2 regions of the Azospirillum sp. A23 genome follow, and region 1 is predicted to be linked to the other one. Evidence: riboswitches for the same ligand, from Rfam matches in the RefSeq annotation. Region 1 holds a riboswitch; the other holds the start of a gene.
What was found. Region 1 has a riboswitch for cobalamin ahead of ABNQ40_RS07940 (CbtB domain-containing protein). Riboswitches for the same ligand answer to the same signal wherever they lie in the genome.

Region 1 (15,345 bases):
GAAGGCGGCGGCGTTGGTCAGGATGCGGGCGATCCGCTCCGGGTGATGGTCGACGGCGATGGCGCGGTTGGCCGGATCGCGCAGCATCCATTCGATGCCGATCGAGCCCGACCCGGCGCCGACGTCCCACAGCAGCTCCCCGCGGCGCGGCGCCAGGAAGGACAGGGTGACGGCGCGCACCTCGCGCTTGGTGATCTGGCCGTCATGCTCGAACCAGTCGTCGGGCAGGCCGGGCGCCAGCGGCAGGATGCGGGCGCCGGGGGCGGCGACGCACTCCAGCGCGATGGTGTTGAGGTCGGCGGTGCGCTCGGTCGTCCAGCCATCGGCGGTGGCCTCCAGCCGGGCCTCGCGCGGGCCGCCCATCGCCTCCAGCACCGTCAGGCGCGAGGCGCCGAAGCCGCGGGCGTGCAGCAGGGCGGCTAGCCTGGCCGGGGTCGTTCCGTCCCAGGAAAGAAGCAGAAGCTTGGCATTCGGTTGCAGATGCGGAACGACCTGCTCCAGAGGGCGGCCGTGAACGGTCAGGCAGCTGCAGTCCTGCAACGGCCAGCCCAACCGGGATGCGGCGAGGCTGAAGGCGGAAGCCGCCGGGATCACCGTTATTTCCGTAGCCGGAACGAGTCGCGACAGGGTGGCGCCCACCCCGTACCAGGACGGATCGCCGCTCGCCAGCACGCAGACCCGCTGGCCGCGGCGGGCGAGCAGGCCGGGGAAGGCATCGGTCATCGGCGACGGCCAGGGCAGCCGTTCCTGCCCCGCAACGACCGGCACGAGATCGAGATGGCGGCTGCCGCCATGGAGGATGGCCGCGCTTTCCACCGCCGCACGGGCAGCAGGCGACAAACCGTCCCAGCCATCCTCGCCGATGCCGACGATGCTGAGCCAGCGGGCCGTTCCCATGCTATCCATGGCACCGATCCTGACGGGTGGGGAGGGGGAGTTGGTCAAGGCGCTGATTTTGGGCGGCACGACGGAGGCGACGGCGCTGGCCAAGCGGCTCGCCGGCCATTCGCGCATCGACGCCCGTGTGTCGCTGGCCGGCCGCACGAAAAACCCGGTGCTGCCGCCGCTGCCGACTCGCATCGGCGGCTTCGGCGGGGTGGAGGGGCTGGCCGAATACCTGCGCGCCGAGGGCATCGGGGCGGTGATCGATGCGACCCATCCCTTCGCGGACCAGATCTCCGCCAATGCCGCCGCGGCCTGTGCGCGGGTCGGCGTGCCGCTGCGTCTCCTGACCCGGCCGGCCTGGGCGGCGGGGGCGGGCGACCGCTGGATCGGCGTGCCGGACATGGCGGCTGCGGCGCTGGCCTTGCGCGGCCTGGGCGACACCGTGTTCCTGACCATCGGCCGGCAGGAGGTCGCGGCCTTCGAGGCGATGCCGGACAAGCGCTACCTGATCCGTGCCGTCGATCCGCCGGAGCCGATGCCGACCCTGCCGCGTATGAGCCTGATCCTCGACCGCGGGCCGTTCACCGTCGAGGGCGAACTGGCGCTGATGCGCGGGCAGGGGGTGGAGGTGGTCGTCAGCAAGAACAGCGGCGGACGCGCCACCGACGCGAAGCTGGAGGCTGCACGCCGGCTCGGCCTGCCGGTGGTGATGGTGGAACGGCCGACCGGCAACGGCGTGGCGGAACTGCACGACGTGGAGGACGCGGTGGGGTGGCTGGAAGGCATGTAAGGCGTGACTTTCCGAGGATCCTCGCCGCGCATCCCCCTCACCCAGCCCTCTCCCCGGGGGGAAGAGGGTTACTCGTTGCGGGTTGGTCGTCACACCCATCCTCACCCCCGGTAATGCCGGGGGGTGTAGACCCAGCGCCCACCGTCCGGCCGCGCCACGAACCGCGTGTGCGAGCCGCCGATGATGACCAGTGTGCGCATGTCGGCCTGCTCTGCCCGCACCTCGCCCAGCGTCGTCACCGTCAGTTCCTCGTCGGGACGGCCGACGGCGCGGCCCAGCACGATGGGCGTCTCGGGCGCGCGGATGTCGCGCAGGGCGTCGAAGGCGGCGCCCAGCTGCCAGGGCCGGGCCTTCGAAATCGGGTTGTAGAGCGCGATGACGAAATCCGCCTCCGCCGCCAGACGCAGGCGCCGCAGCACCACCTCCCACGGCTTCAGATTGTCGGACAACGAGATGGCGCAGAAATCATGGCCGAGCGGCGCGCCGGCCCGCGCGGCGGCGGCCTGCATGGCGGAAACGCCGGGATCGACCGACAGCGGCACCGCATGCCACGCTTCGGGCGCGTCCGGATCGTCCAGCGCCTCGAAGATGGCGGCGGCCATGGCGAAGATGCCGGGATCGCCGCCCGACACCACCGCCACCCGCCGGCCCTGCGCCGCCAGATCCAAGGCAAAACGTGCGCGGTCCAACTCCACCCGGTTGTCGGAGGCGTGGCGCACCTGATCGCTTGGCGGCACGCGCTCGACATAGGGGAAATAGCCGACGAGATCGGTCGCCTCGGCCAGATCGCGCCGGGCTTCCGGCGTCAGCCAGTCCTCGGGGCCGGGACCCAATCCCACCACTTTCAACCAGCCATTGCTCTCGGGGCCGCTCATCCGCGCTTGCCCTCGCCCGGAATGACGATCTGCGAGAAGTAGGGGGCGACGTCCGGCGCCTCCAGGAAGGGCATGAAGCGTTGCTCGTCCATGCTGGCGCGCTCGACATACCAGGCCCGTTCGGCCAGCCCGGCGGCGGCGATGGCGCGGCGGACCTTGGGCAGGTTCTGGCCCAGCTTCATCACCACGCAGGCATCGGCGGCGGTCAACGCGCGGACCAGCGCCGCCTCGTCCAGCGTGCCGGGGATCACCGACAGCACGTCGTCGCGCAGCATCAGCGGGCGCGGCAGCAGCGAGGCGCTGCACACCATGCTGGTGACGCCGGGAATGACCTCCGCTTTGAAGCGGCTGGACAGACGCAGGAACAGGTGCATGAAGGAGCCGTAGAAGAAGGGGTCCCCCTCGTTGAGGGCGGCGACCGAACGGCCGGCGGCGAGATGCTCCGCGATGCGGTCTGCGGACTCGTCGAAGAAGGCTTCGATCTGGCGGCCATAGTCCGGGTGGGTCGGCGGCAGTTCCACCGTTACCGGATAGACCATCGGCAGCTCGATCTGGTCGGGCCTGATCGCCTGATCGGCGATGCGGCGGGCTTGCCCACGGGTGCCGCGCTTGCAGAAATAGGCGACGACCGGGCAGGTGCCGATGGTGCGCACCGCCTTCAAGGTCATCAGCTCCGGATCGCCGGGGCCGACGCCGACGCCGAACAGGGTGCCCAGGTTGGGAGGATTGGAAATATCGCCGCTCATTCGACGTCGCTCGCCAGCGCGTTGACGGCGGCGGCGGCCATGGCGCTGCCGCCGCGCCGGCCGCGGATCGCCAGATAAGGCACGCCGAAGGGGTTTTCCGCCAGTGCCTCCTTGCTCTCCATCGCCCCGACGAAGCCGACGGGGAAGCCGAGGATCGCCGCCGGCTTCGGCGCGCCGGCCGCCAGCATCTCCAGCAGGTAGAACAGGGCGGTCGGCGCGTTGCCGATGGCGACCACCGAGCCGCCGAGCCGGTCGGCCCACAGGTCGAGCGCCGCTGCTGAGCGGGTGTTGCCGATGGACTTGGCCAGATCGGGCACGGCGGCGTCGCGGAGCGTGCAGACCACGGCGTTGCCGGCCGGCAGGCGGGCGCGGGTCACGCCATGGGCGACCATTTCGCTGTCGCAAAGGATGGGCGCGCCGGCGCGCAGGGCCGTGCGGGCGGCGCTGCCGACATCTGAGGAGAACAGCAGATCCTGGGCGGCATCGACCATGCCGCAGGCGTGGATGACGCGCACCGCCACCGGCTTCAGCTCGTCGGGAATGGCGGTCAGGTCGGCCTCCGCCCGGATGGTGGCGAAGGACTGGCGGTAGATGGCCGCTCCGTCGCGGATATAGTCGTAGAGCGGCTCAGGCACCGGTGGACTCCTCGGTCAACAGATCCGCGACGCGGGCCACGGCGTCGGCGGGGGACAGGCCGGTGTACGGGGAAGCGTCACCGGGTTTTGCGTTCAGGGCGACGTCATACACCCCGTCGCGGGCGGTCAGGGTGACATCGGCGATGGCGGGATGGGCGCAGCCCTTGGCGCAGCCCGACACATGCACCATTCGCACCGGGTCCAGCAAGGGGCCTGCGCGCTCGGCGATGGCGAGCGCCGTCGCATGGGTGTCGGTGGTGCCGACATCGCAGCCGCCGGCGCCGCTGCAGGCGGTCAGCTTCAGCCGACGGTCGCTGTGGGACAGGATGGCGCCGTGGGTGTGGGCGACGGCCTCGGCGTCCTTGGAGGGAGCGACGAGGATGAGGGCGCGCCAAGGGGTGATGCGGATCTCGGCGCAGGCGGAGGCGAGGGCGGCGAGGGTGGCCGTGGTGAGGCGGCCGAAGGGGAAGGCGGTGGTGAGGAAGGATGGCGCCTCCCCAACGCGGGATTCCTTCTCCCCCCTGGGGAGAAGGTTAGGATGAGGGGGTTCGGCATCGCCGAAGACATCCATGAGGTGCGTCCCCCTCACCTTGATCCTCTCCCCGGGGGGGAGAGGAGAAATCAGGCGGGAGAGGCGCGCTCCTATCTCTTCAATTTCAATCGCCGCGACCAACCCCGCCATGCGGCGTGGCGGCTCCGGCAACTCGGTGCGCAACTCCAAAAAGGCCCGCCCCAGCGCCGACGCCACATCCGCAACGTCCTCCGCCCGGCAAAGCCCCAGAGCTGCCGCCGTCGCCAGCGTCCCGCCCAAGGACACCCGGAACCGTTCGCCATCCACCGCGTCGAAGCGTACGTCCGTGCTGCTGTCCGCCAGATGACCGATTCCGCCGCCGCAGACCAGCCAGCCGAACTTTGGCGGCAGGCGATGCAGAGCCGTATCCACCGCCAGCCGCGCATCCAGCGTACGCGCCACCCCCTGTACGTCCATCGGCGCGGTGCGGTCCAGCCCCGCGGTGGGGGAGCACAGCACGTTGCGCACCGCCTCGCTCGCCGCATCGACGGAGACGTACTCCATGCCGCGCAGAGCTTCGGTCACCGGCTCGAGCCCGTCGGCAGCGATGCCGCGCAGTTGCAGGTTGCCGCGCTGGCTGAGGTCGATCAGGCCGTTGCCGTAACGACTTCCCAGCTCCGCGATACGGCGTGCGTGATCGGCAGGCAGCACGCCGGCCGGAACGCGGACACGCAGCAGGAGGCCGTCGCCGACCTGCATCGGCGCCAGCACGCCGGGGCAGGCGCCGCGGCGCCGCGGCTGGGTGGCGACAGGGCTCGTCATGCGGCGATCTCCCGCAGGCGCCGCAGATCCTCCGCGGTGGAGTTGCGGCGGGGATGCCACAGGCCGCGGTCGAGCGCCTCGCTCATGCGCGCCAGAATGTGCCGGGCGGCGGCAGGGTTGTCCTGCGACAGGAAGTCCCACACCTCTGCATCCTCGACGTACGCGTCGAACAGCTGGTCGAAATGGGCGGGACGTACGGCGTCGGTGGTGGCGGCGAAGGCGAACAGGGTGTCGACGCTTGCCGCCAGTTCCGCCGCCCCGCGATAGCCGTGGCGCATCATGCCCTGGATCCAGCGCGGGTTGGCCGCCCGGCCGCGCAGGGTGCGGGCGATCTCCTCCGCCAGGGTGCGGATGGCGAGCTTGTCGGGATCGGCGCTGTCGAGATGGTAAAGCGCCGGTTCGGAGTCCTCCAGCGCGGCAGCCGCGGCGAAGCCGCCCTCGAACTGCATGAAACCGTCGGTGGACAGCACGTCGTGTTCGCGCTGGTCCTGATGGTGGACCAGGGCGTCGGCACCGCCAACCCGGCGGCGGAACAGGGCCGGCAGCGGAACCCCCTCCAGCCCGGCGCCATAGGCGTGGCAGCCGCCCTCCAGATAGGCGGCGCCGAAATCGGCCCGCGCGGTCCAGTCGCCGCGCACGATCATGCCGGACAGCGCCGTGCCGTAGATGCCGGGGGCGGCGCCGAAGATGCGGGCGGTGGCCCAGCGGCGGGCGTCCGCCGCCTCGGTGCCCGAAGCGGCGAGGCGCTGTTCCTCGGCCCGCGCGGTGGCGGCCAGCGGGTTGGTGTCGTCGGGCTCGTCCAGCCCGGCAACGGCGCGCACCGCTTGGTCAAATAGGGCGATCTGCTGCGGGAAGACGTCGCGGAACAGGCCGGAGATGCGCAGCGTCACATCCACCCGCGGACGGCCCAGCACGCCGGCTGGCATGATCTCGTAGCCGGTGACGCGGCCGGAGCCGTTCTCCCAGATCGGGCGAACGCCGAGCAGGGCCAGCGCCTGGGCCAGCTCGTCGCCGCCGGTGCGCATGGCGGGGGTGCCCCAGCAGTCCACCACCAGCCGGCGCGGCCAGTCGCCATGGTCTTGGAGATAGCGGGTGATCAGCGCATCCGCCGCCTGCCAGCCGAGAGTCCAGGCGGTCGGCGTCGGCACGCCGCGCGGGTCGAGCGCATAGAGGTTGCGGCCGGTCGGCAGCGTGTCGGCCCGGCCGCGCGCCGGCGACCCGCCGGGACCGGGGCGGACAAAGCGGCCGTCCAGCCCGTCGAGCAGCGCCCGCATCTCCGCCTCGCCGCAGGCATCGACTGCCGTGGCAACCGTCGCCGGATCGGCGGAGCGGGCCACAGCGGCGGTCAGCCGGTCGCGGCGCTCGCCGTCCGGGCTGTGGCCGAAGACATGCAGGCCGTCGCGGATCTGCATCTCCTTGATGTCGCAGAGATGGGCGTCCAGCCGCGACAGGATGGCGTCGGGATCGTCGTCGGGCCGCAAATTGCAGTCGGCGGCGACGCCGGATTTCCAGGCGAGGTCGAGGATCGTCTCGCGCAGCATGCCCAGCCGGCGCGGGTCGAGCCCGGTCGCCTGCGAATATTCGTCGATGGCGGTTTCCAGCGAAGCGAGATCGCCGTGGAGACCGGCCTCCACCGGCGGCGGGGTCAGATGGCCGATCAGCACGGCCCCCAGCCGGCGGCGGGCCTGCACCCCCTCGCCGGGGTTGTTGACGATGAAGGGATAGAGAGTCGGCAGGGCGCCGCCGACGATTTCCGGCCAGCATTCCGCCGACAACGCGACCGCCTTGCCGGGCAGCCATTCCAGCGTGCCGTGGGCGCCGATCTGCACCAGCGCATGGATGCCGACGGCATGGCGAAGCCACAGGTGGAAGGCAAGATAGCCGTGGCTGGGCGGGGTGTCGGGATCATGGTGCTGGGCGGTGGTCAGAGGCCCGTGGCCGCGGCTGGGCTGCACCGCCACAAGGGCATTGCCGCAGGGCAGGGTGCGGAAGGCGAAGGCACCGTCGCGGCAGGCCGGGTCGGCAGCGGGCTCGCCCCAGGTCTCGGCGATGCGGGCGCGCAAGCTCGGCGGGGCCAAGCGCAGATAGTCGGCGAGCGGCAGTATCGGGGTGGGGGCGCCGGTGAGGGCTGCCATCAGATCGGCGCCACTGTCCGGAACGGCGGACAGGCTGTAGCCCTCGGCGGACAGGCGCTGGAGCATCGCCACGGTGCTGGCCGGGCTGTCGAGTCCGACGGCATGGCCGATGCCGCCGCCGGGGCCGGGATAGTCGGACAGCACCAGCGCGACCCGCCGCTCCGCCCGCGGGGTGCGGGACAGGCGGACCCAGCTCGCCGCGAGGTCGGCGGTGAAGGCGACGCGGTCGGGGATCGGGCGCAGGGCCGGGGCGGAGAATTGCAGGTCGGGGTCGGGCTCCCCCGCCGTCTTGAAGGCGATGGCGCGGGCGATGATGCGGCCGTCCATCTCCGGCAGCACGACATTCATCGCGAGGTCGGACGGCGCCAGCCCGCGCGAGGATGCCTGCCAGCCGGCTTCCGGCGTGGTGGCGAGGATGGCTTGCAGAACCGGGCTGCCATTGGCCTCCAACGGCGAACCGTCCTCGCGCGCCGCCGAGAAGGCGGTGGTGTTGACGACGACGGTGGCGTTCTGCGCGATCAGGCTGGCGCGCATCCAGGCGGCGCAGTCCGGCTCCTTCAGGCTGGCGACGAACAGCGGCCGGGGGGCGAGGCCACGCGCGGCCAGTGCGTCGCACAGGGCATGGACCGGGGCGAGGTCGCCGGCCAGCAGGTGGGAGCGGTAGAACACCACCGCCGCGACCGGCGAGTCGGCAGCGGCGGGGCCGGTCCAGCCGTCGTAAGCGCCGAAGCGCGGGACGGGAGCCGGGTCCTCATAGGACAGCGGCGTGCCGGCCAGCGTCGCGGCGCAGGCCAGCAGATGGCCGATGTTGGCCGGACCGCCCTCGGTGAAATAGCGCCACAGCCGGTCGGCGGCATCCGGCGGAACGGTGCCGTAGGCGGTCAGGTTCGGGTCGGGCTGCGCCTCTCCGGAAAGGACGGCGAGCGGGATGCCGCGGTCGCGGCAGAGGGCGGACAGCCGGTCGAGTCCATAGCGCCAGTAACCGCTGCCGCCGAGCAGGCGCAGGACGACCAGCTTGGCCTTGGCGACGACGGTGTCGGCGTAGAGATCGACCGACAGCGGATGGCCGAGCCGGTTGAGGTTGGCGAGGCGCAGGCTGGGCAGCTGTCCTGGCAAACGCCCATTGCCCGCCCGCCATGCGGCGGCGAGCGCGGTCAGGTCGCTGTCGGAAAAGGACAGCATGACGAGGTCGGCCGGCGTCTGCCCCAGATCTTCCGCCTGGGGGCCGGCGTCCAGTTCGTCCTGGCGGGCGGCAAGCAGGTGCATGGTTCGATGTCCAGGGGCGTTTGCCCCCTCCCCCCTCGAAAACGGTGAAGGTCAAGGAGGGGGCGGACGCCGCAATACCCTAACTCTTACCCGAAACTCTTACCCGACAACCGCCCGCGTCACCGCATCGCGGTCCAGCCCGGTCTCGCCGATCACCACCAGCCGGCTGCGGCGCTCCTCGCCCGGCTTCCACAGCCGGTCATAGTGGGTCTGGATGCGGGTGCCGACACCCTGGACCAGCAGGCGCATCGGCTTGCCGGGCACGTCGATGAAGCCCTTCAGGCGCAGAACGCCATGCAGGCCGGCGACCTTCTCCAGCGTCATCGCCAGGGCGGCCGGGTCGGGCTGCGCCGGCAGTTCCACCACGAAGCTGGTGAAGTCGTCGTGGTCGTGGCCCTCTTCGTCGTCATGGTGGCTGGGACGGTTGGCGAGATCGTCTTCCACCGCCGCACCGACACCGAGCAGAACCAGCGGATCGACCGCACCCTGGGAGGCGCGGACCAGCTTGGCGTCGCGGCCGACCGTGTGGGCGAGGGCGCCGCGGATCAGTTCCTCGACACGGGCGAGGTCGCCGTCGGCCAGCAGATCGGTCTTGTTGACGACGATCAGGTCGGCGCAGAGCAGCTGGTCCTCGAACACTTCCTCGATCGGTGTCTCGTGATCGACGGTGCCGGCGGCGTCGCGCTGTGCCTCCAGCGCTGCGGGATCGGGGGCGAAGCGGCCCTCCGCGGCGGCGGCGGCGTCCACCACGGCGATGACGCCGTCGACCGTGACCCGGGTCTTGATCGCCGGCCAATTGAAAGCCTGGACCAGTGGCTTGGGCAGGGCGAGGCCACTGGTCTCGATCACGATATGCTCGGGCGGCTCCGGGCGGGCCAGCAGCTTCTCGATGGCCGGGACGAAGTCGTCGGCGACGGTGCAGCACAGGCAGCCGTTCGCCAGTTCGATCACGTCGTCTTCGGTGCAGGTCGGGCTGCCGCAGGCGCGCAGGATGTCGCCGTCGATGCCGACATCGCCGAACTCGTTGATGATCAGCGCCAGCCGGCGGCCGTCGGCCTTTTCAAGCAGGCCGCGGATCAGCGTGGTCTTGCCGGCGCCGAGGAAGCCGGTGATGATGGTCGCCGGAACCTTGCCGGCGGCCGTTTTTGCAAGAGCGGACATGGGATGGAGCCTCCTTAACGCGCGCCGGGCTGGACCCGCAGGGCCGGACGCGATTCGGCCGGTTCGACCACGCCGCTCATCAGCCAGCCGCAGACGGAGCCCAGGATCGCCCAGAACAGGGCGGCGGACCCGAGCGAGGCGGTGACGAAGCGGGCGGCCAGTTCCGCAGGAACGGCACCCTCGGCGCTTTCCGGATGGGGGGCGCCGATCAGATGGGGCAGCGCTGCAGCCAGAATGGCGACGGCGATGACCAGACGGTTGCGGGCGAAGGCGAGGGCGGCGATGCCGACGCCGGCACCGGCCGCGGCGGACAGCCACCAGAGCTGACGCAGCTCCAGCTCCGCCCCGGCCATGCCCGGCAGTTCCGGCGCCAAGCCGAAGGACGGGGCCAGCGAGACGGCGACGAAGCCGCCCATGCCCCAGACCAGCCCACGGCGGGCATCGACCGGCCGGCCGGCCAGCAGGATCGCGGCCGCCAGCAGCAAGGCATAGGCGACGCCGGCGATCAGGTTGGCGGCGATGGTCAGGCCGATGCGCTGCATCGCCTCGTCCAGCGTGACCGGCACGCCTTCGCCGACCTCGCGCACGGGGCCATGCTGGTGGCCTTCCGCGTGGCTGGCGGCCGGAGCGGTAGTCGTAGGCGCGGCGGTTGCGGGAGGCGGAGTCACCACCTCGTATTTCTCGGCTTCGAGGATCAGCGGGACGGTCGTCGCCTGCTGAACGACGGAAGCGGCCGTGCCGGAGAGCACGCCCGCGACCAGAGCGGCTGTGAACAGCCGCCGGATCAGATCCATGACCCGCTGCTTAGTGGCAGGGGAACGCGAAGGAGTGACGGGCGTCGTGCGCCGCGTCGTGGATCTGCTGCGGCTGGGCGAAGCCGACGCCGTACAGCAGGAAGCTGCCCAGCAGGATCGCGGCGAAGGCGGCGACCGCGGTCTGGGCGGCGCTGCGGGTCGCGGAACCGGCGGCAGTGTTAATCAAGCGGGCGGTCATCGAAGGCATCCTTGTTCTCCCGCCACACCCGGCGGGGTTGGAAAAGGTCGGTCAAGTCCGCCGGCAGGTTTCCTGGCTCGCGGGTCGTCGCATCGCCGTCCGCCTTCCCGGCCGCGGAGGGCCAGTGGCATGATGGACGGGATGCTCGCCGCTTACAGTTGCGGGGGCAGCCGCGGCATTGGCGCTTCCGGGGATCCCGAAAAGCTCCGCACCGCATTCCCTATTATCCCCGCCGCCCGTCAGGACGGGCAGGGCACCGTCGGACGGTCACCATCGCAGTGCCGCGCCCGTTTGGCAAGCCCGCAATAAGGCGTCTGCCACACGGACGATCTTGCGTGCCGACACTTTGGATGCTGTCATGTTTTGCAGACAGAGTGTCCAGGGATCCGACACTTTCCGACGCTAAGGAGGGGGAGGGCAGGACGGGCGGGGCAGCGAACGCCTGGGAGAAACCCGCGGAGAAACAATGGGGCCGGCGGCCCGGCCGAAGCGAACCCGCATGTGGCATGCTTCGTGCGTACAACAATCGGTGAAACGTCCCGCCGCACGGCGGCCGCCGGGCATATGCCCGGGACATAAGGACGAACGGGAGGAGAATTCGCGACCGATGAACGCCGCACCGAACGACGACATCATTCTGGAAGCGCGCAACCTGACGAAGGAGTTCAAGGGGTTCGTGGCGGTGAAGGAGGTGAACCTTCAGGTTCGCCGCGGCACCATCCACGCGCTGATCGGCCCGAACGGCGCCGGCAAGAGCACGGTGTTCAACCTGCTGACCAAGTTCCTGACACCCACCCGCGGCCAGATCCTCTACAAGGGCCGCGACATCACCCGCACCAAGCCGGCCGACATCGCGCTGATGGGGCTGGTCCGCTCCTTCCAGATCTCGGCCGTCTTCCCGCATCTGAGCGTGCTGGAGAATGTCCGCGTCGCGCTGCAACGGCCGCTCGGCACCAGCTTCCATTTCTGGAAGTCCGAATCGTCGCTCCACGACCTGCACGACCGGGCTTTGGAGCTGATCGAGGCGGTCAACCTCACCCCCTGGGCCGGCCACACCGCCGCCGAGCTGCCCTATGGCCGCAAGCGCGCGCTGGAGATCGCCACCACGCTGGCGCTCGACCCGGAGGTGATGCTGCTCGACGAGCCGCTGGCCGGCATGGGCCATGAGGACATCGAGGGCACGGCGGCGCTGATCAAGCGCGTCGCCGCCGACCGCACCGTGCTGATGGTGGAGCACAATCTGTCGGTCGTCGCCCACCTGTCGGACACCATCACCGTGCTCCGCCGCGGCGAGATCCTGGCGGAGGGGCCGTACGAGGTCGTCTCCAAAAACCCGCAGGTGATGGAAGCTTATATGGGCACGGGGGGGACCGGACATGCCTGACGGCGCGATGACCAAGACTGCGATGCTGGAGATCGCCGACCTGCACGGCTTCTATGGCGAGAGCCATGTGCTGCACGGCGTCAGCCTGGAGGTGAGGCAGGGCGAGGTAGTGACGCTGCTGGGCCGCAACGGCGCCGGCAAGACCTCGACCATGCGCGCCATCATGGGCATCATGGGCAAGCGCACCGGCTCGATCCGCTTCCAGGGCACCGAGCTGATCGGCATGGCACAGCACAAAATCCCGCGGCTCGGCATCGGCTATGTGCCGGAGGAACGCGGCATCTTCTCCTCGCTCAGCGTGGACGAGAACCTGACGCTGCCGCCGGTGGTCAAGGAGGGCGGGATGACGGTCCCGCAGATCCACGACCTGTTCCCCAACCTGAAGGGCCGCGGCTCGACGCAGGGCACGCGCCTGTCGGGCGGCGAGCAGCAGATGCTGGCCATCGCCCGCATCCTGCGCACCGGCGCCACCCTGATCCTGCTGGACGAGCCGACCGAGGGGCTGGCCCCGGTCATCATCGAGCAGATCGGCGTGGCGGTGCGAGCGCTCAAGGCACGCGGCTTCACCATCGTGCTGGTGGAGCAGAATTTCCGCTTCGCCGCCACCATCGCCGACCGCCATTACGTGATGGAGGAAGGCCATGTGGTGGACATGATCCCCAACGACCAGCTCCACGCCAACATGGACAAGCTGCACACCTATCTCGGCGTGTAGGCGCTCCAGCCCCCGACATCGCCGGCACCGACGCCGCTCCACCCCTCTTCCAGGGCCGGGGCGGCGAAGCGCCGGATCCGTGCCCGATCACGGCAGAGGGACCCACGACGGGACCCGGCCGACAACAAAAACCAAGAGGGAGAGACCTTCCGATGCGCACGCTTCTTCTCGCCGGCACCGCCCTGCTGACGCTCGCCGGGACTGTCGTTCCGGCTTCCGCCCAGGTGTCGGACAACGTCATCCGCATCGGCGTGCTGAACGACCGTTCCGGCATCTACGCCGATCTGGCCGGCGAAGGCTCCGCCATCGCCGCGCGGATGGCGGCGGAGGAGTTCGGCAACAAGGTCGCCGGCGCGCCCGTCGAGATCATTGTCGCCGACCACCAGAACAAGGCCGACATCGCCGCCTCGAAGGCGCGCGAGTGGGTCGACACCGGCGGCGTCGACGTCATCGCCGACGTGCCGAACTCCGCCGCCGCCCTGGCGGTGCAGGGCATCACCAAGGACAAGAAGCGCATCTTCCTGATGTCCGGTCCGGGCGCCACCGCGCTGAGCGGTGCGCAGTGCAGTCCCTACGGCTTCCAGTGGACCTACGACAACTACGCCATGGCCGCCGGCACCGGCCGCGCGCTCTATGAGCAGGGCAAGAAGAAGTGGTTCTTCGTGACCGCCGACTATGCTTTCGGCCAGTCGCTGGAGGAGGAGACCACCAAGATGGTGAAGTCGCTCGGCGGCACCATCTCCGGCTCGGTGCGCCATCCGCTCGGCACGTCGGACTTCTCGTCCTTCCTGTTGCAGGCGCAAGGCTCGGGCGCCGACGTCATCGGTCTGGCGAATGCCGGCGGCGACACCGTCAACGCGGTCAAGCAGGCCGCGGAGTTCGGCATCACCCAGTCGGGCCAGAGCCTGGCCGGCCTGCTGATGTTCATCTCCGACGTGCATGCGCTGGGCCTGCAATCGGCGCAGGGGCTGATGTTCACCGAAGGCTTCTATTGGGATCTGGACGACCAGACCCGCGAGTGGTCATCGAGGTTCGAGGCCAAGGCCGGCAAGAAGCCGACCATGGTGCAGGCCGGCGTCTATTCGGCGGTCAAGCACTACCTGAAGGCGGTCGAAGCGGCGAAGACCGACGACGCCGACAAGGTATCCGCCAAGATGCGCGAGCTGCCGGTCGAGGACATGTTCGCCAAGAAAGGCAGGATCGCCGCCAACGGCCGCATGTTCCACGACATGTATCTGGCCCAGGTGAAGACCCCGGCCGAATCGAAGGGGGCCTGGGACTATTACAAGATCGTCAAGACCATCCCAGCCGACACCGCCTTCATGGATCCCAAGCAGAGCGGCTGCCCGCTGGTGAAGTGAGGGGCGGTGAAGTAGGGCGTTAAGCGGTCGTCCGGTCCCGCCCGCCCATGGGGTGGGGCCGGAGGATGGCAATCGACGGCCACCCAATCCAAAACAAAAAACAACAACCCAAAAAACAACAACCACGAACCGGGAGAGACGCGGAGATGTTCAGCCTGCTGGGTGTTCCGCCCCAAGTGTTGTTCGGGCAGCTTCTGCTCGGACTGATCAATGGTTCCTTCTATGCGCTGCTCAGCCTCGGGCTGGCGGTGATCTTCGGCATGTTGAACGTCATCAACTTCGCCCATGGCGCGCTCTACATGGTCGGGGCCTTCGTGGCGTGGCTGCTGCTGACCTATGCCGGGATCGGATACTGGGGGGCGCTTATCGTGGCGCCGCTGGTGGTCGGGCTGCTCGGCATCGCGCTGGAAAAGTCGATGCTGTCGCGGCTCTACAAGCTCGACCACCTCTATGGCCTGCTGCTGACCTTCGGTCTGGCGCTGATCCTGGAGGGGGCGTTCCGCCACCAGTACGGTGTGTCGGGCCAGCCCTATCCGATCCCGGACGCGCTGAAGGGCGGGCAGAATCTGGGCTTCATGTTCCTGCCCAACTACCGCGCCTGGGTCGTCGTCGCCTCCCTCACCGTCTGTTTCGGCACCTGGTTCGCCATTGAGCGGACGAAGCTTGGCGCCTATCTGCGGGCGGCGACGGAGAACCCGACGCTGGTGCAGGCCTTCGGCATCAACGTGCCGGTGATGGTGTCGCTGACCTACGGCTTCGGTGTGGCGCTGGCCGGGCTGGCCGGCGTGCTGGCGGCCCCGATCTATCAGGTGTCGCCGCTGATGGGCACCAACCTGATCATCATCGTCTTCGCGGTGGTGGTGATCGGCGGCATGGGCTCGATCCTGGGCGCCATCGTCACCGGGCTGGGGCTGGGGCTGCTGGAGGGGCTGACCAAGGTCTTCTACCCGGAGGCCTCCAACATCGTCGTGTTCGTCGTGATGGCGATCGTTCTTCTCATCAAGCCCGCGGGCCTCTTCGGACGGGAGCGCTGATCCATGAGCGTCGCCAGCAATTCCACCCCCGT
Region 2 (15,345 bases), on a different replicon from region 1:
GGCGGAGTTCGCGACGCGCGCCGCGGAGCATGACGGCGCGGCCAGCTTCCCCTTCGAGAATTTCGAGCGGCTGGCAACATTCGGGCTTCCGGCGCTGGTCACCCCGGAAGCGGCGGGCGGCAAGGGCGGCGGGCTGCGCGATGCGCTGGCGGTGGTGAACGGGATCGCCGCCGGCGAACCATCCACCGCGCTGGTCCTGGTGCTGCAATATGTCATCCACAACCAGCTCTGGCGCGGGTCCGCCTGGCCGGAGGCACTGCGCGAGCGCATCGCCCGCTCCGCCGCGACCGATGGCGCGCTGATCAACATCCTGCGGGTGGAGCCGGAACTGGGCACGCCGCACCGCGGCGGGCTGCCGGCGACGGTGGCGCGCAAGGTGCCGGGCGGCTGGCGCATTTCGGGCGCCAAATCTACTCCACCGGCATTCCGGCGCTGTCCTGGCTCGGTGTCTGGGCCCGCACCGACGATGCTGAACCGCTGGTCGGCACCTGGGTGGTCCCGCGCGGCACCGGCCTCGCCGAACAGGGGATCGAGGTGCGGGAAAGCTGGAACCACATCGGCATGCGGGCCAGCGGCAGCCACGAGGTGGTGTTCCGAGACGTGTTCGTCCCCGACGACCATGCCGGCGAATTGCGCCCGCCCGCCGGCTGGGCCGCCCCCGACGCGGTCGCCACCGCCTGGATGGCCACCCTGTTCAGCGGCGTCTATGACGGCATTGCCCGCTCCGCCCGCGACTGGCTGGTCGGCTTCCTGCACGCCCGCAAGCCGACGGGGCTGAACGGTGCGTCGCTCGCCACCGTCCCCCGCCTGCAAGAGGCTCTGGGCGGGATCGAGGCGCTTCTGCTGACCAACCGCATCCTCCTGCGGTCCCTGTCGGCGGCGATGGACGGCGGCACGTCGCCTTCGCAGAGCGACGCCCTGCTGGTGAAATACACGGTGACCGACAACGCCATCGACGCGGTGGCGCGGGCACTGGAGGTCACCGGCAATCCCGGCCTGTCGCGCGACAACCCGCTGGAGCGCCATCACCGCGATGTCCTGTGCGCCCGCGTCCATGCCCCGCAGAACGACATGATCCCGACCGGCGCCGGGCGCGCCGCTCTGTCACGGTGATCGGCAGGCCGTCATTGCAAGGCGTAGCGAACGGGAAGCGTGATGTCGATCTGGGAGCGGCCCAATCCGGCAGGGATGGCGGGAAGCGGCGACGCACGCTGGATCATCTCCTCCGCGGCCCGATCGAGGCTGCCGTGCCCCGATCCCTGGACAATCGTCCAACCCGTGATGGTGCCGTCGGCGACGATGGTGAAGCGGACCAGCACGGTGCCTTCCTCCCGCATCAGGCGCGCGGCCTGCGGATAAATCTTGTGACGGGCCAGCCTTGCCTGGATCGTGCCGAAGTAATCGGTCGCCTGCCTGTCGGAGTTGGCCGACGGGTCCGAGGGTGGCGACGAAACCGCCGCCGGAGCGGCTGGCTGGGTCGCCGGTGCGAATGACGCCTGCACAGCCGGCTCCTCGGCGCGCCCGGACCTGTCCGTCAGGGGGATTGCGGCCGGCAGGGCCCTGGTGGGAGACGGGGTACGCTGCGGGGGGCCGGGAGATGGCCGGCGTGCCGGAATGGGCGGCCGGACGGGCGGCGGCGTTTCCTCCTTGAGCGGCTCCGCCGGAACCGGCGCGGACGGCTCCGCGACCGGTGTGTCGGCGACCGGCGGCATCGGGGCATCGGAAGGCGATTCCGCAGCAACGTCGCCGGTGTCGGGTGGTGGCGGCGGCACCGGGTCCGGCTGCCGCAGCGGCTCGGACGCAGGGTCCGGAACCGCCTCCGGCCGGGCGCCCTCCTCCGAGTCCATGACACTTTCCGCAACCGGCCCCGATGGCGATGGCGACGGCGGTTCCGCCGCAGCCGCGACGAAGGAAAGCTCCACCGCATGCACCGCCGGCGGGGGAGCCGGCGGTGCATGCAGACCGACCGCAAGGGCGATCACCTCCACGTGCAAGGCGAGCGACAACGGCAGGCTCCACCGCGCCGCCCCGGTCCGGGCGGCCGATGGAACAGGTGCCGTTTCCGCGGCAAGACGGGGCGAGGCGGCAATCGTCCGGTGCTCGGGCATGGAGCGGACCTTCGGCAGGGTGAGGCGCGGTGCGACGGACGGTCCGCCTTAGAACTTCACCGTCATGCCGGCGATGAAGGACCGCCCCGCCCCCGGCAGCGCGCCGACCGTGCCCCGGCTTCCCCCCGCCCGGAAATCGGCATAGTCGACACCGCCCAACGGCAGGTAATACTGCCGGTCGAACAGGTTCTCGACACCGGCATCGACCCGGACATTCCCCCACTCGTATCCCGTCCGCAGATTGACCAGCGCGTAGCTGGGCGTCTTCGGCTCGTTGCGCGCCGCTTCCACCCGGTCCTTGCGGGCGGTCGCCTGCAACTCGACGGCGCTGTTCCATCCGCCCAGCCGGTGCTCCATCGTCAGCAAGGCGTTCAGCGGCATGATGTGATAGAGCGCGTCGCCGGTGTCGAGGTTGCGGCCATGCACCCAGCCGACCACGCCGGACAGGCGGAAGGAGCCGATCCTGTCATCCTCGTAGAGCCCGGCCGCCGCCGACAGGTTGGCGCCGACCAGGATGGCGTCATGGTTGGCGAAGCGCAGCTTGACGAAGCCGTTGCTCAGCGTGCCGATCCGCTCGACGTCGATGAAATCCTGCACATAGGTGTAATAGGGGATCAGCTTGACTTCCCAGGATTTGCGGGCGGCATTGTGCAGCGAGAGGGTGGTGCTGACGGTGTTGGCGATCTCCGGCTTGAGGTCGGGGTTGCCGACATAGCCGTTGGCGTCGCCGAACCAGCCGTTCATGCTGCTCGACATCCCGCCGGTGCCCCAGGCGTAGCGCTCGTAGAGGTTCGGCGAGCGGGTCTTGCGGGCGTAGCCGGCTTCGATCGCGCTGGTGTCGGAGGGGGTGTAGCGGACCAGGGCCGTCGCATCGAAATTGACGTCGGTGCGGCCACGGCCGCGGGCGTTGAAGGCGCGTGCGTCGGCCGCATCCGGGTTGGCCATCCGCATCATGCCCATGCCCAGGCTGTTCTGCCAGGAATAGGGCTGCACCGCGCCGGTGTCCATCCACACCACGTCGTTGCGCACGCCGAGCAGCGTCGTCCAGGCCGGCGACCAGGCGGCCTCCCACTCGGCGAAGGTACCGAGGCGGTTGCGGGTGCCGTCCTTGACGTTCCAGTAGGTCAGCGGACTCATCATGCTGCTGCCGGCCACCGGGTCCCACCAATCGTCGAGATGGGTGTGGCGGAACTCGCTGCCGACGCGCAGGGTGTCGCGTGCCGACAGCGGCAGCGTCGCCTTGACCGAATAGCCGGCGTCGGTGGTCAGCGTGTCCATCGGCATGCCGCCGCCGGCGCTGCCACCCTTGTCCTCCAGGAAATTCATGGTGTGCCGCGTCCGCCGCCAGTTGGCGCGGGCGTCGAGATTTCCCAGTCAAAGGCCCCTTCGTACCGGCCGTTGAGGAAGGCGGTGCGGTTGTCGGTCAAATCCATGCGCTGGGTGGGAAAGCCCTGGTAGGGCATGGTCTGGATACCGCCCTGCAACGTGACCTGATGCCCGTCGCGGCGCGCCCCGAACGTCACCGCATTGTCCTGCACGTTGTAGAGGGTCGAGCGGACGGTCTGACCGTCGCCGGCCTTGTAGTTCCCGGCCCGGCTCCAGGATCCGCTGTAGCCCAGGCTGAGGCTGTCGGTGGCGACGGACGCCTCGGCGGCCCCCGTCACGCCGCGGCCGTTGGACCGGTAGGAGGCCGACAGTTTGCCCTCGGTATGCACCGCCTCGCCCGCCGGAGCGAAGACCGGAGGCGCGCTTTCGGCGGCGATGGTGCCGGCGATGCTGTCGCCACCGGCGCTGACCGGCGTGATGCCGGCCAGCACCTCGATCTTGGACAGGCGCGTCGGCGTGATGGTGGACAGCGCCGGGTTCATCTGGTTGGGGCAGGCGGGCGCGACGGGCGCGCCGTCGACCAGCACATTGACGCGGTCGGCGCCCAGCCCGTTCAGCGCCGGCAGGCTCGACACGCCGCCATTGCCGTAGAGGCTGACGCCGGGCAGGCCGCGCAGCAAGGCCGCGACGTCTCCGGTGGCGGGCCGGCGGGCGGCCAGCCCATCTCCGCCCAGGGCGGTGCCGACGGCCAGGGCATCGTCCGGGCCTGCGATCACGGAAATCGCCGGAAGCGATTGGGCAAGCGGCGGACCAAACGGCGGAATGGTCTGGGCGGACACAGCGGCGGGGAACAGTGCGGTGAGGGCAGCACCGGACAGCAGGGCGGCGCGCAGGGCGCCGGCCGCGGCGAAACGCAACATCATGAGATATCTCGATCTGAGGCCAGCCGAACACGGCTCCGCGCCATCGGCGCGAAGGATGTGCAAGGCTGCGAACAGGGAAGGTCGGCAAGGGCGGATCGCCGCGCGGACGTCCCGCACGGCGATCCCGCAATTCCGGCCTCAGACCGGTGGCGCGCGGGCCTGAAGGGTGGAGAGGAACCAGCCGGCGGCGATCACGTCGCCGGGCAAGACTTCCGGGCTGTGGCGCCCGACCGACGCGCGCGTCATCGGCAAATCCGGCGGCGGCATCGCCAATCCGCCGATCAGCGGACAGAGCGGGCAGGAACCGCCCGACATCAGCAGATCGCCTTGGAGCAGATCGCCTTGGCCCGAATCGTTCTGCGCCAATCGCTCTCGTCGCCTGCCGGATCGCCTGCCATTCCGTGGTCGTCCATAACCACGGTCTTGAACCCATCCGGCGTGCAGATGACGATCCGGCTGCTCTCGGCCGCATTGGCGGATGCGATGACGGCGGGCATCCAGGCCCAGGCGACGACCTGCAACAGCAGCGCAATCGCACCGGCCGCAAGGCCGGCCCGTCGCGTGGGTCGCAGTCTGTCCTGGGTCGCGCTCATGCCGATCCGTGCATCGATCCATCTTGCCCATCGCACGTGCAACCGCACGCATTGGGTGCGGCACATTAGCCGAAGTGCCGCAGTCGGGATCAGCGGCATTTTCCCGCAGGCCCCAGATCCGACGCCCGGATCCGACGGCGAACTTCTCCTTGCAGGTCGCACGATGGCACGATATGTAACGTTATAACATAACATTTTGGATATGGACTCTCCGATGCTTTTGTTCGTTCGCAAAGCTTGACCGGGGGCGCCGCGTCGCTCATGAATGGTCCCGGTTCTGGTTCTTCCGGCGGTTCGCCACCGGAAGCTAAGAGGGAACCCGGTGAGCCGCCGACCCTGCGAAGGGAAGTGCGGTGAGGCCGGGGCTGCCCCCGCAACTGTGAGCGGCGAGCCGTACCGTCATTTCAAGCCACTGGCGCCCATCGGCGCTGGGAAGGCCCGACGGAACGGCGACGACCCGCAAGCCAGGAGACCTGCCAGCACCACAACGAAACGTCCTCGGGCGGGGTGTCCCGGTGGAACGCTTGCCATGCGTGTGCCCGGACTCCGCTCCGGTCGCGTCGCATGATCCGCAAGACGTCCGCCATGCCTCCCCGTCCGCAAAGACAGGAAGCACGGATGGCGTCAGCGCCCTTCCCCACAGAGGCATCGCTCCCTCTCCCCGCCATCGCGGTGGAACGGCTGAGGTGCCGGCTGGCCGGCCGCATGGTCCTGTCGGACATCGGTTTCTCGGTTTCCGGCGGTGAAATCCTCGGCATTCTCGGGCCGAACGGCTCGGGCAAGACCACGCTGCTGCGCTGCCTCGCCGGCCTGCAAACCCCGTCCGCCGGCCGAATCCTCATCGACGGCGACGATCCGCGCGCCCTGCGGCCGGTCGAACTGGCCCGCCGGCTGGCGCTCCAGGCGCAGGATTCCACCGCCGCACTCGGCTTCACCGTTCGCGACGTGGTCGGCATGGGGCGGCTGGTTCACCGCCGCTCCCCTTTCGCCGGAGCCGGGGCGGAGGACCGCGCCATCGTCGAGGATGCCCTGGACCGGCTGGAGCTGTCCGGGCTGGCCGGGCGTGCGGTCGAACAGCTGTCGGGCGGCGAACGCCAGCGGGTGATGATCGCCCGCGCCCTGGCCCAGCGTCCGCGCATCCTGCTGCTCGACGAACCGACCAACCACCTGGACATCTACCACCGCTTCGCCGTGCTCGACCTCGTGCGCTCGCTCGGCATCACCGTGGTGGCGACGCTGCACGACATCGAGCTGGCAGCCCGCTGGTGCGACCGCATCCTGCTGCTGGCCGACGGACGGCTCCAGGCCGATGCCGCGCCGGAGGGCGCGTTGACCCCGGACCGGCTGACCGCCGTCTACCGCGTCGCCGCGGCGGTGGACCGCCGCCCCCAGGACGGCCGGCTGCGCATCGACCTGTCGCCCCTGACGGAGTCACCACGATGAGACGCATTCTCCGCGGCGTTCCGCCTTTCACTCCGGTCTTCGCCTTGGCCCTCGCCATGCAAGCCGGCGGCGCCCTCGCCCAATCCTATCCGGTCGAGGTCGCCAACTGCTTCGAGACCGCCCGCTTCGCCGCGGCCCCGAAGCGGCCGATGGTCCACGACACCAACATGACGCAGACCATGCTGGACCTCGGCCTCGCCGACCGGCTGGCCGCCGTTTCCGGCATCGAGGGGGTGGAGCACCGGCTGGTCGCTCCGCCGGGCGTGGTCGCGGCGCTGCCCCGGCTGCCCGACCGCTCGCCGACGCTGGAGGCGGTGCTGTCGGTCAATCCAGACTTCCTGTTCGCCGGCTGGAGCTATGGCTTCAACGAGGCCCGCGGCCTCACCCCCGCCCGGCTGGCGGAGATGGGCGTGGCGACCTACACGCTGCGGGAAAGCTGCATCCGCATCGGCCCGCGCGAGCCGATCGGCATGGACACGCTTTATGCCGATCTGCTGGCGCTGGGCGCCATCTTCGGCGTGACGGAGCGTGCCGAGGCCATGGTCGCCGATTTCCGCCGCCGGGTCGCCGCCGTCACCGAGCGTGTCGGCGGCGCCGCCGACCGGCCGCGCGTGATGTATTGCGACCAGTGCCACACCGACGCGGCGCCCCTGTCTGTCGGGCGCGAAGGGATGACCAGCCTGCTGATGGAGCTGGCCGGCGGGCGCAACATCTTCGACGACATCCCCGACAGCTATGTCCGGGTGAGTTGGGAGGAGATGGTGCGGCGCGATCCGCAATGGATCATCGTCAGCGCCCACCGCATCCCGGCCGAGGACGCCATCCGACACCTGACCTCGGCACCGCAGTTGGCCGACGTCGAGGCTGTGCGCAAACGGCAGTTCATCGTGCTGACCTATGCCGAGCAGACGCCCTCCACCCGCAATGTCGAGGCGCTGGAGCGGATGGCGCGGACCCTGCACCCGGAGCGCTTCACACCATGAAGCGCTCCCGCCTGCTGGGCCTGTCGCTGCTGCTGACCTCCGCGCTGGCCCTGTCCGCGGTGGCCGCCGTCGGCTTCGGCGCCGCCCGCGTCCCCATCCCGAAGGTCTGGGCGGTCGTCATGCACGAGCTGTGGCCGGCGCTGGCCCCGCCCGCCGAGGCCAGCCGGGCCGAACGCAACATCGTCTGGGAATTGCGGGTGCCGCGCGTTCTGCTGAGTGCGCTCGCCGGGGCCGGACTGGCGGCGGTGGGGGCCGTGCTTCAGGTGCTGACGCGCAACCCGCTGGCCGACCCCTATCTGTTCGGCGTGTCGGCCGGCGCCTCGGTGGGGGCGGTGACCGTTCTGCTCTATGCCGGCGCGGTCGCCGGAATGCTGGGTTTGCCGGTCGCCGCCTTCCTCGGTGCGCTCGCGGCGATGCTGGCCGTCTTCTCCGCGGCACGCGGGCGCGACGGCGTGGTGACCGGCGAAAGGCTGGTGCTGACCGGTGTCGCCGTCGCCTTCATCCTGCACGCCGTCACCAATGTCCTGATCGTCATGGCGACGGATCGTGGCGACGACGCCGCGCTGTTCTGGATGATGGGCGGCTTCGGCACCGCACGCTGGAGCGTGCTGCCCGTTCCGGCCGGTCTGGTCGTCGGCGGGCTGCTGTGGCTGTGGCTGCGGGCGGAGACCGTCAACACGCTGGCCCTGGGCGACGATGCGGCCCGCTCGCTCGGCACCGATCCGGGCCGCCTGCGGCTGGAGCTTTTCCTCGTCACCGCCCTGATGACCGGGGCGCTGGTGTCGGCCTGCGGCGGCATCGGCTTCGTCGGGCTGGTGGTGCCCCACATCGCGCGGATGCTGGTCGGCGGGCATCTGCGAGCGCTGCTGCCGGTGGCAGCACTGGGCGGGGCGCTGCTCCTGCTGTGGGTGGACGTCGTCGCCCGGTCCCTGTTCGCCCCGCGCGAAATTCCGGTCGGCATCGTCACGGCACTGGTCGGCGGCACCTTCTTCCTGTGGCTCATGCGGCGGAGAGGCTCGCTATGACGGAGACCCCGGCGAACCCGCCATCCAGGCGCGCCATCGTCCTGTACGGGCGCGCCTCCTTCGACCATGGGCAGAACCTGAAGGCGCTCGCATCGGCTCTGGCCGCCCGGCACGCGGCACGCGGCGAAGCCGTTACGGTCACGACCGCCCACGCCGACCTGTCCGGCCCCGCATTGCCCGGCGTGCTTGCGGATCTGGAGCGGGACGGCGTGACCGAGGCCCTGGTCATTCCCGCCATGGTGCCGTCCGACCCCAGCCTGTCGGCGTGGCTGCCGGGCGCGCTCAGCCATTGGGCCACGACGACCGGCACCGCGATGGCCATCCGGCTGGCGCCGCCGGTGGAAAGCGCGCTCGACCTGCCCGCCGCCCTCGACCGCATCGCCCTCAACTCCATCGCCGGCGGGCCGTCGGATACCCCTGCACAGGATGTCCGCGGAACCGAGCCCAGCCTCGGCAAGCCCGGCTGGTCGGCAATCCCCGAACATGGCCGGCAGCTCTTCGTCTGTGTCGGCGCCCGCTGCCTGCATCGCGGTGCCGAGCCGCTGTACCAGCATCTGCGTGCGGCGATGAAAGGGCACCGCGCCCTGAACGCCGGTCCGCGCCGGGCGATGTGCGCGCGGACGAGCTGCCTTTACCCCTGCAACCGCGGACCGCTGCTGGTCGTCCAGCCCGACGCCGTCTGGTACGGCGACCTGACGACCGGGAAGATCGACCGCATCGTCACCGACCACCTGCTGTCCGATACCCCGCCCGCCGCCGACATCCTCCACCGCAATCGCCCGGCGGAGCGGGCGGAGGACGACCCCATGGGGTGATCCGGCCTCCCTGATCTCCGGCCGTCCGGCTTTTCAACTCGACCGAACGGCGCCGTCCACCCAGCACCCCGCACACCCGTCAGCCGCGAAGCACCGACTTCGCGGAATGCCGTCTCCCGTCCTTTTTCATCCTGAGGAATTGTCCATGCTTCCTGCCCATCCTGCCCGCATCGTTTCCGGCCGGCACAATCGCCGGCGCTCCGGTTCGCTGGCGACGCTGCTCCTGGTCGCCGCATCCTTCGGCCCTGCGGCGGCCGGAGCGGCCGAATCCGAACCGCCGGTCACTCTGGACCCGGTCACCGTCACCGGCCGGGCAACGGACGCCGCTGCCGCCGGGCTGGCGCTCGACCGGCCGAACACCGGCGGCAGCCGGCTCGGCCTGACGCCGCTGGAAACCCCGGCCAGCGTCGAGGTAATCGACGGCCGGACCATCCGCGACCGCGGCCAGACCAGCGTGACGGAGGCCGTCACCCAGAACGCCACCGGCTTCACCTCGCTGGCGGCTCCCGGCAACGGCGGATCGTCGCTGGCGACGCGCGGTTTCGCCGGCCATGGCTCGGTGATGCAGCTTTATTACGGGACGCGGCTCTATGTCGGGTCGGGCACCGTCACCTTCCCGTTCGACGCCTGGTCGGCCGAACGCATCGAGGTGCTGCGCGGTCCGGCCTCCGTCCTCTATGGCGAGGGCGCCATCGGCGGCGTGGTCAATGTGGTGCCCAAGCGCCCGACCACCGATTTCCGCAACGAGGCGACCGTCGCCGTCGGCACCGACGGCACCCGGCGCGCCGCCTTCGGCAGCGGCGGTCCGGTCGGGGAAAAGCTGTCCTACCGGCTGGACGCCAGCGGCAACCGCTCCAACGGCTGGGTGGATCGCGGCGACACGAAGAATCTCGCGGTGTCCGGCGCGGTGAAGCTACAGGCGACTCCGGATCTGGCCTTCACCCTGTCCAACGATTATGGCGACCAGCAGCCGCAGGAGTATTTCGGAACCCCGCTGATCGCGGGCAGCCTCGACCGCGCGCTGCGGCATCGCAACTTCAACGTGGCCGACAGCGACATCCGCTATCGCGACAACTGGACCCAGCTGAAGACCGAATGGGCGGTGTCAGACGCGCTGACCCTGCGCAACACCGCCTACCACCTGACCAGCCACCGCCACTGGAAGGATGTGGAGAGCTACGCCTGGAATGCCGCCACCCGGGGCATCCAGCGCAGCAGCTACATCGAGATCTACCACGACCAGCGGCAGGTCGGCGACCGCTTCGACGCGACCTGGCGCAACAGCGTCTTCGGCATGAAGAACGAGATGGTCGGCGGCTTCGACCTGAACCGGATCGAATTCAAGCACACCAACAATTCGCCCTATGGCGGGTTCAGCACGGTCGATCCGTTCGACCCGGCACCCGGCCTGTTCCTCAACAGCGCCGGCACCTCCCCGCGCAGCCGGTCGCGCACCCGCCAATATTCCCTGTTCGCCGAGGACCGGCTGGCGGTGACGCCGCAGCTGTCGCTGGTCGGCGGCATCCGCTACGACGCCCCCACCGTCGAGCGCTGGGATCTGGTGGCGGGAACCGCCTATACCAAGGACTTCCGGGCCACCAGCTGGCGGACCGGCGCGGTGTACGAGGTCATTCCCGGACTGGCCCTCTACGGCCAGTACGCCACCGCCGTCGACCCGGTCGGCAATCTGGTCTCGCTGTCGCCGACGCAGAAGGACTTCGATCTGTCCACAGGCCGGCAGATCGAGATCGGCGTCAAGCAATCCTTCCTCGAAGGGCGTGGCGAGTGGACGCTGGCCGCCTACCGCATCGTCAAGGACAAGCTGCTGACCACCGACCCCAACCAGCCGGCGGTGACGGTACAGGTCGGGCAGCAATCCTCACGCGGGCTGGAGGCGTCCCTGTCGCTCGGCCTGTGGGAAGGCGTGCGGGTGGACATGAACGGCGCGATGCTGCGGGCGAAATATGACGACTTCACCCAGACGGTGTCGGGCCGCGCCGTGTCCTACGCCGGCAACGTGCCGACCGGCGTGCCGGAGCGCACCGCCAATGTCTGGGCGAACTGGGCCTTCCTGCCGGGCTGGGAGGTGCGGGCCGGCGTGCAGTATGTCGGCAAGACCTACGCCGACGCCGCCAACACCAGCGTCCGGCCCTCCTACACGGTGGTCAATGCCGGGCTGGATTACCGGCCGACCGACAACACCAAGCTCAGCCTGCGCGCCTTCAACCTGTTCGACGAGGTCTATGCCGTGGCCGGAAGCACCGGCAGCTGGGTGCTCGGCCGTCCGCGCTCGGCGGAGCTGGCCTTCTCGATGACCTTCTGACCCTTCGGCATTCCGCCCGGTCCGATCGCCGGAACCGGGCGTCCCCTGCCCGTCACGCCCTGCGGTGCAGACCACGGGGCACGCACACGCGCATGCCGGCATCGCCGACCGGCAGCACATCCACCTCCGCGCCATAGACCTCGCGCATCATCTCCGCGGTGATCACGTCCGCCGGCGGGCCGAAACGGGCGAGCCGGCCGTCGTGCAGCAGGGCCACGCTGTCGGCGACGGCGAAGGCATGCTCGGGATGGTGGGTGGAGAAGACGACAGCAAGACCTCCCTCGTCGGCCAGCCGGCGCACCTGCTCCAGCACCCGCAGCTGGTTGCCGAAATCGAGGCTGGCGGTCGGTTCGTCCAGCACCAGCACGCGCGACGCCTGGGCCAGCGCCCGTGCGATCAGCGCCAGCTGCCGCTCGCCGCCGCTGATGCGCAGCCAGTCCCGCCCGGCCAGATGGGCGATCCCGAGACGGTCCAGCGCAGCCCCGGCGGCGGCATGGTCGCCGGCGGAAGGGGCGGCGAACGGCCCGCGGTGGGCGGTGCGGCCCATCAGAACCATCTCGCCGACGCTGAAGGGAAACTGCCCGGCGCCGGCCTGCGGCACATAGCCGAAGGCCAGCGCGCGGCGGCGCGGGTTCCAGCCGCCGACATCCTCGCCATCGACCAGGATGCGGCCGCCATGCGGGGGGAGCAGGCCGAGGATCGTCTTGAACAGCGTCGTCTTGCCGCCACCGTTGGGGCCGAGCAGACAGAGAACCTGCCCGGCCGCCACGGCGAATCCGACGGCGGCGCCGATGGTCCGCTCGCCATGGCCGAAGGCCAGATCCTCGACGGCAAGCCGTGCGCTCATGACCAGCCCCGGCGGCCGAAGGCCAGCAGCCAGAGGAACACCGGCGTGCCGATGACCGCGGTCAAGACCCCCAGCGGCAGCTCGACCCGGCCGATCCCGCGCGCCAGCGTGTCCACCGCCAGCAGATAGGCCGCCCCCAGCAGCACGGCGGTGGGCAGCAGGCGCACGAACGCCGGCCCGACCATCAGCCGGGCGAGATGCGGCACCAGCAGCCCCACCCAGCCGACGATGCCGGCGACGGAAACGGCGGCGGCGGTCATCAGCGTCGCCGCCGCGATGACCACGGCACGGACGATGCGCACCGACACGCCGAGCGAGGTGGCCTCCTCATCGCCCAGCGTCATCACATCCAGCCGCCAGCGCAGCAGCACCAGCGGAACCAGCGCCACCGCCACCGGCGGCGCCAGTGCGGCAAGATCGGCGCGGTTGACCGCCGACAGGCTGCCGAGCAGCCAGAAGGTGATGGCCGGCAGCTGGTTGTACGGGTCGGCAAGATACTTGAGCAAGGCGACGCCCGATCCCAGCAGAGCGCCGATGACCACACCGCCCAGCACGAGGACCAGCACCGGATCCCGCCCGCGCACGACGGAGGCGAGCCCATAGACCGCCGCCACCGCCACCAGCCCCCCGGCGAAGGCAAGCCCCTGGATGGCGATCACCGGAAGCGAGGCGAAGATGCCGAGCACCGCGCCCAGCGCCGCCCCCGACGAGACCCCCAGTATGTCCGGCGAGACCAGCGGGTTGCGGAACAGCCCCTGATAGGCGGCACCCGACGCGGCGAGCCCGGCGCCGATCAGCATGGCGGCGAGCACGCGCGGCCCGCGGATTTCCCAGATCACCGTCTCCACCGTGCGCGGAACGCTCAGGGAAGCCCCCGTCGCCTTCGACCACAGGAGTGCCGCGATCTCGCCCGGCGACACGGGGAAGGCGCCGACATGGAAGGCGACGAGTACAGCCGCCAGCAGCACGGCGGCGACACCCCCCAGCACCAGGGCGAAAGGCATCTCACCCCGGCGGGCGCGAACTGGCGAGGAGGTCGTCGATCTGCCGATCGTCCGGTGCTCGGTGGTAGAAGAGGGCATAGAAGCGTCGCGTCTCCTCACGCAGGTCTTCCGGGAAAAGGTCAGGGTACAACACCTTGCCGAGCCAGCGCAGGCCGAGCAGCCGGTTGGCGGAGGGCGGCGAGTCGATCCAGGTGAAGGGCAGTCCCGGCGACAGGTAGACACGCCGTTCGCGCACCGCCTTGACGCCCTGCCACAGCGGGTCGGTCCACACGCTGTCGTAAAAACCACGGTCGATGGTGACGATGGCGTCGGGCTGCCACGCCAGCACCTGCTCCATGGAGACATTGACGATGCCGCCGTCGCCCAGCGCTTCGGCGGCGACGTTGCGCACCCCGGCGACGTCGAGCGCCTCGACATTGATCGAGCCGCGGATACCGGTCTGCAACCCGCGCGGTCCCCGCGCCATATAGACCTTCAGCCGCCGGTCCGCGGGAATGCTCTCCAGGCGCCGGCGCACCTCGGCCAGCGTTTCCTCGGCGTAGCGGGCCAGCCTTTCCCCATGCTCCGGCACGCCGAGCAGCCTGCCCACGGTCCGGAAGGTCCCGGCCGATTCCGCCAGCCGCCCGTCGATCAGCACGGTCGGCACGCCGGTCTGCTCCTGAACGCGATCCGCGAGCGATATGAAGGTCGGAGCCGTGCTGCCGATGTCGAGGACGATGTCCGGCCGGGCACCGACGACCGCTTCCAGGTTGACGGTGTTGCCGCGCCCGGTCAGCCGCCCCAGTTCCGGCAGATCGGCGAATCCTTCCGGCAGGAACGGGCGCTCCGGAGGACTGATGGCGCGGGTCCAGCCCAGCAGCTTCTCGGGCGCCAGCATGTAGACGATGACCGAGGCAGGCGGACCGGCGGGAAACACCCGCTCGACGCGGGGCGGCGGGGCGACCCGACGCCCGGCTGAATTGACGACCGACTCCTCCGCTGCAGCAATGGGCTGGGCAATGGGCTGTGTGGCACAGACTCCAAGAAGGAGCCCGAAGCTCAGCCAAAGCACGGCAAGCCGGGGGCGAAATGGTTTGGCACGACCGGGCCGCATGATCGCTCCGGATGGTGAACATGTGTCGGCCCAAGACGATGGGGGCTCGTCGCCCCGTCGTCCATAGGCCAATGGCGTTGCCCACTGGCGGTCCGCTCTTTCCCGGCACGATCATCAAGGCAACGGAGGAGGGTCGCGAACGTCACCGGACCGGAAACAGCACGAAGCCACCGAGAGTTGATTCTGCCGCCAATGGCGATGCAATGCCCAACCCTGCTTAAAACAGCCGATCCAGATTGGCCAGTTCCTGGCGACGCTGCGCCACCGGTCGTTCGAAACTGGCTTGATTCTTGGTGGCGATCAGGCTGTAGGGTCGCCCCTTCCGCTCCGTCGTCAGGTCGACATCTGCCTTGCCCCGCAGGGCGATGTCTTCCAAATTGCCCCGGACCTGCTCGGCCGCCTTCATGGAGCGGTTGATCCAGCGCCTGGGCCGGGTCAACCGGGCCGGCGGCGAGGGGCGGGTCGCCCGCATGACCGTTGTGGTGCCACCGGATATGGACGCTGAAACCCGCGCCCGGCTGGTGGTGTCCCTGCGCGCCCTGCCGCAGCTCGACGACGGCAGCCTGGATGCCGGAGGCCTGGATGATGCCGGCAGCCTGAACGCCAGTCCGGGTGCCCTGCTCGCGCTGCGGCAGGCGCATCCCGACCTGATCGCGGCCGCGACCCCGGCGCCGCTGTACCCCCTGCTCGCCCGCGCGACGGTGGATACCTGGGGGATGACCGCGCTGGAGCATTATGCCGGCCGGCAGGCTCCGGGCCCTTAGCTGCGCGGCTGGGAGGAGGAGGCATCGGCAACGCTGCTGTGGCGCTGCCATCTGCCCTGGCGCGAGGGGCATCCCACCGATGCGGAGCTGGAAGACTT

Region 2: another riboswitch for cobalamin. It lies ahead of ABNQ40_RS12690 (ABC transporter ATP-binding protein); the one in region 1 lies ahead of ABNQ40_RS07940 (CbtB domain-containing protein).

What each region holds. Positions count from the first base shown of each region.
Region 1 covers NZ_CP170664.1:548,196-563,540, reverse strand. The annotation lists gene cbiE (precorrin-6y C5,15-methyltransferase (decarboxylating) subunit CbiE) at 1-897, opposite strand, end outside; gene ABNQ40_RS07980 (cobalt-precorrin-6A reductase) at 905-1,675, shown strand; gene cobJ (precorrin-3B C(17)-methyltransferase) at 1,777-2,550, opposite strand; gene ABNQ40_RS07970 (precorrin-2 C(20)-methyltransferase) at 2,547-3,296, opposite strand; gene ABNQ40_RS07965 (precorrin-8X methylmutase) at 3,293-3,931, opposite strand; gene cobG (precorrin-3B synthase) at 3,924-5,264, opposite strand; gene cobN (cobaltochelatase subunit CobN) at 5,261-8,665, opposite strand; gene cobW (cobalamin biosynthesis protein CobW) at 8,765-9,826, opposite strand; gene ABNQ40_RS07945 (CbtA family protein) at 9,841-10,620, opposite strand; gene ABNQ40_RS07940 (CbtB domain-containing protein) at 10,631-10,819, opposite strand; cobalamin riboswitch at 10,864-11,095, opposite strand; gene ABNQ40_RS07935 (ABC transporter ATP-binding protein) at 11,427-12,203, shown strand; gene ABNQ40_RS07930 (ABC transporter ATP-binding protein) at 12,196-12,918, shown strand; gene ABNQ40_RS07925 (ABC transporter substrate-binding protein) at 13,071-14,279, shown strand; gene ABNQ40_RS07920 (branched-chain amino acid ABC transporter permease) at 14,426-15,313, shown strand; gene ABNQ40_RS07915 (branched-chain amino acid ABC transporter permease) at 15,317-15,345, shown strand, end outside.
Region 2 covers NZ_CP170666.1:835,118-850,462, forward strand. The annotation lists partial or broken gene ABNQ40_RS12660 (acyl-CoA dehydrogenase family protein) at 1-1,113, shown strand, start outside; gene ABNQ40_RS12665 (energy transducer TonB) at 1,125-2,108, opposite strand; gene ABNQ40_RS12670 (TonB-dependent receptor domain-containing protein) at 2,157-3,434, opposite strand; gene ABNQ40_RS12675 (TonB-dependent receptor plug domain-containing protein) at 3,431-4,357, opposite strand; gene ABNQ40_RS12680 (hypothetical protein) at 4,496-4,672, opposite strand; gene ABNQ40_RS12685 (hypothetical protein) at 4,672-4,950, opposite strand; cobalamin riboswitch at 5,212-5,446, shown strand; gene ABNQ40_RS12690 (ABC transporter ATP-binding protein) at 5,569-6,393, shown strand; gene ABNQ40_RS12695 (ABC transporter substrate-binding protein) at 6,390-7,376, shown strand; gene ABNQ40_RS12700 (FecCD family ABC transporter permease) at 7,373-8,401, shown strand; gene ABNQ40_RS12705 (ferredoxin) at 8,398-9,216, shown strand; gene ABNQ40_RS12710 (TonB-dependent siderophore receptor) at 9,362-11,539, shown strand; gene ABNQ40_RS12715 (ABC transporter ATP-binding protein) at 11,592-12,386, opposite strand; gene ABNQ40_RS12720 (iron ABC transporter permease) at 12,383-13,390, opposite strand; gene ABNQ40_RS12725 (iron ABC transporter substrate-binding protein) at 13,392-14,267, opposite strand; gene ABNQ40_RS12730 (hypothetical protein) at 14,701-14,889, opposite strand; gene ABNQ40_RS12735 (hypothetical protein) at 14,888-15,247, shown strand.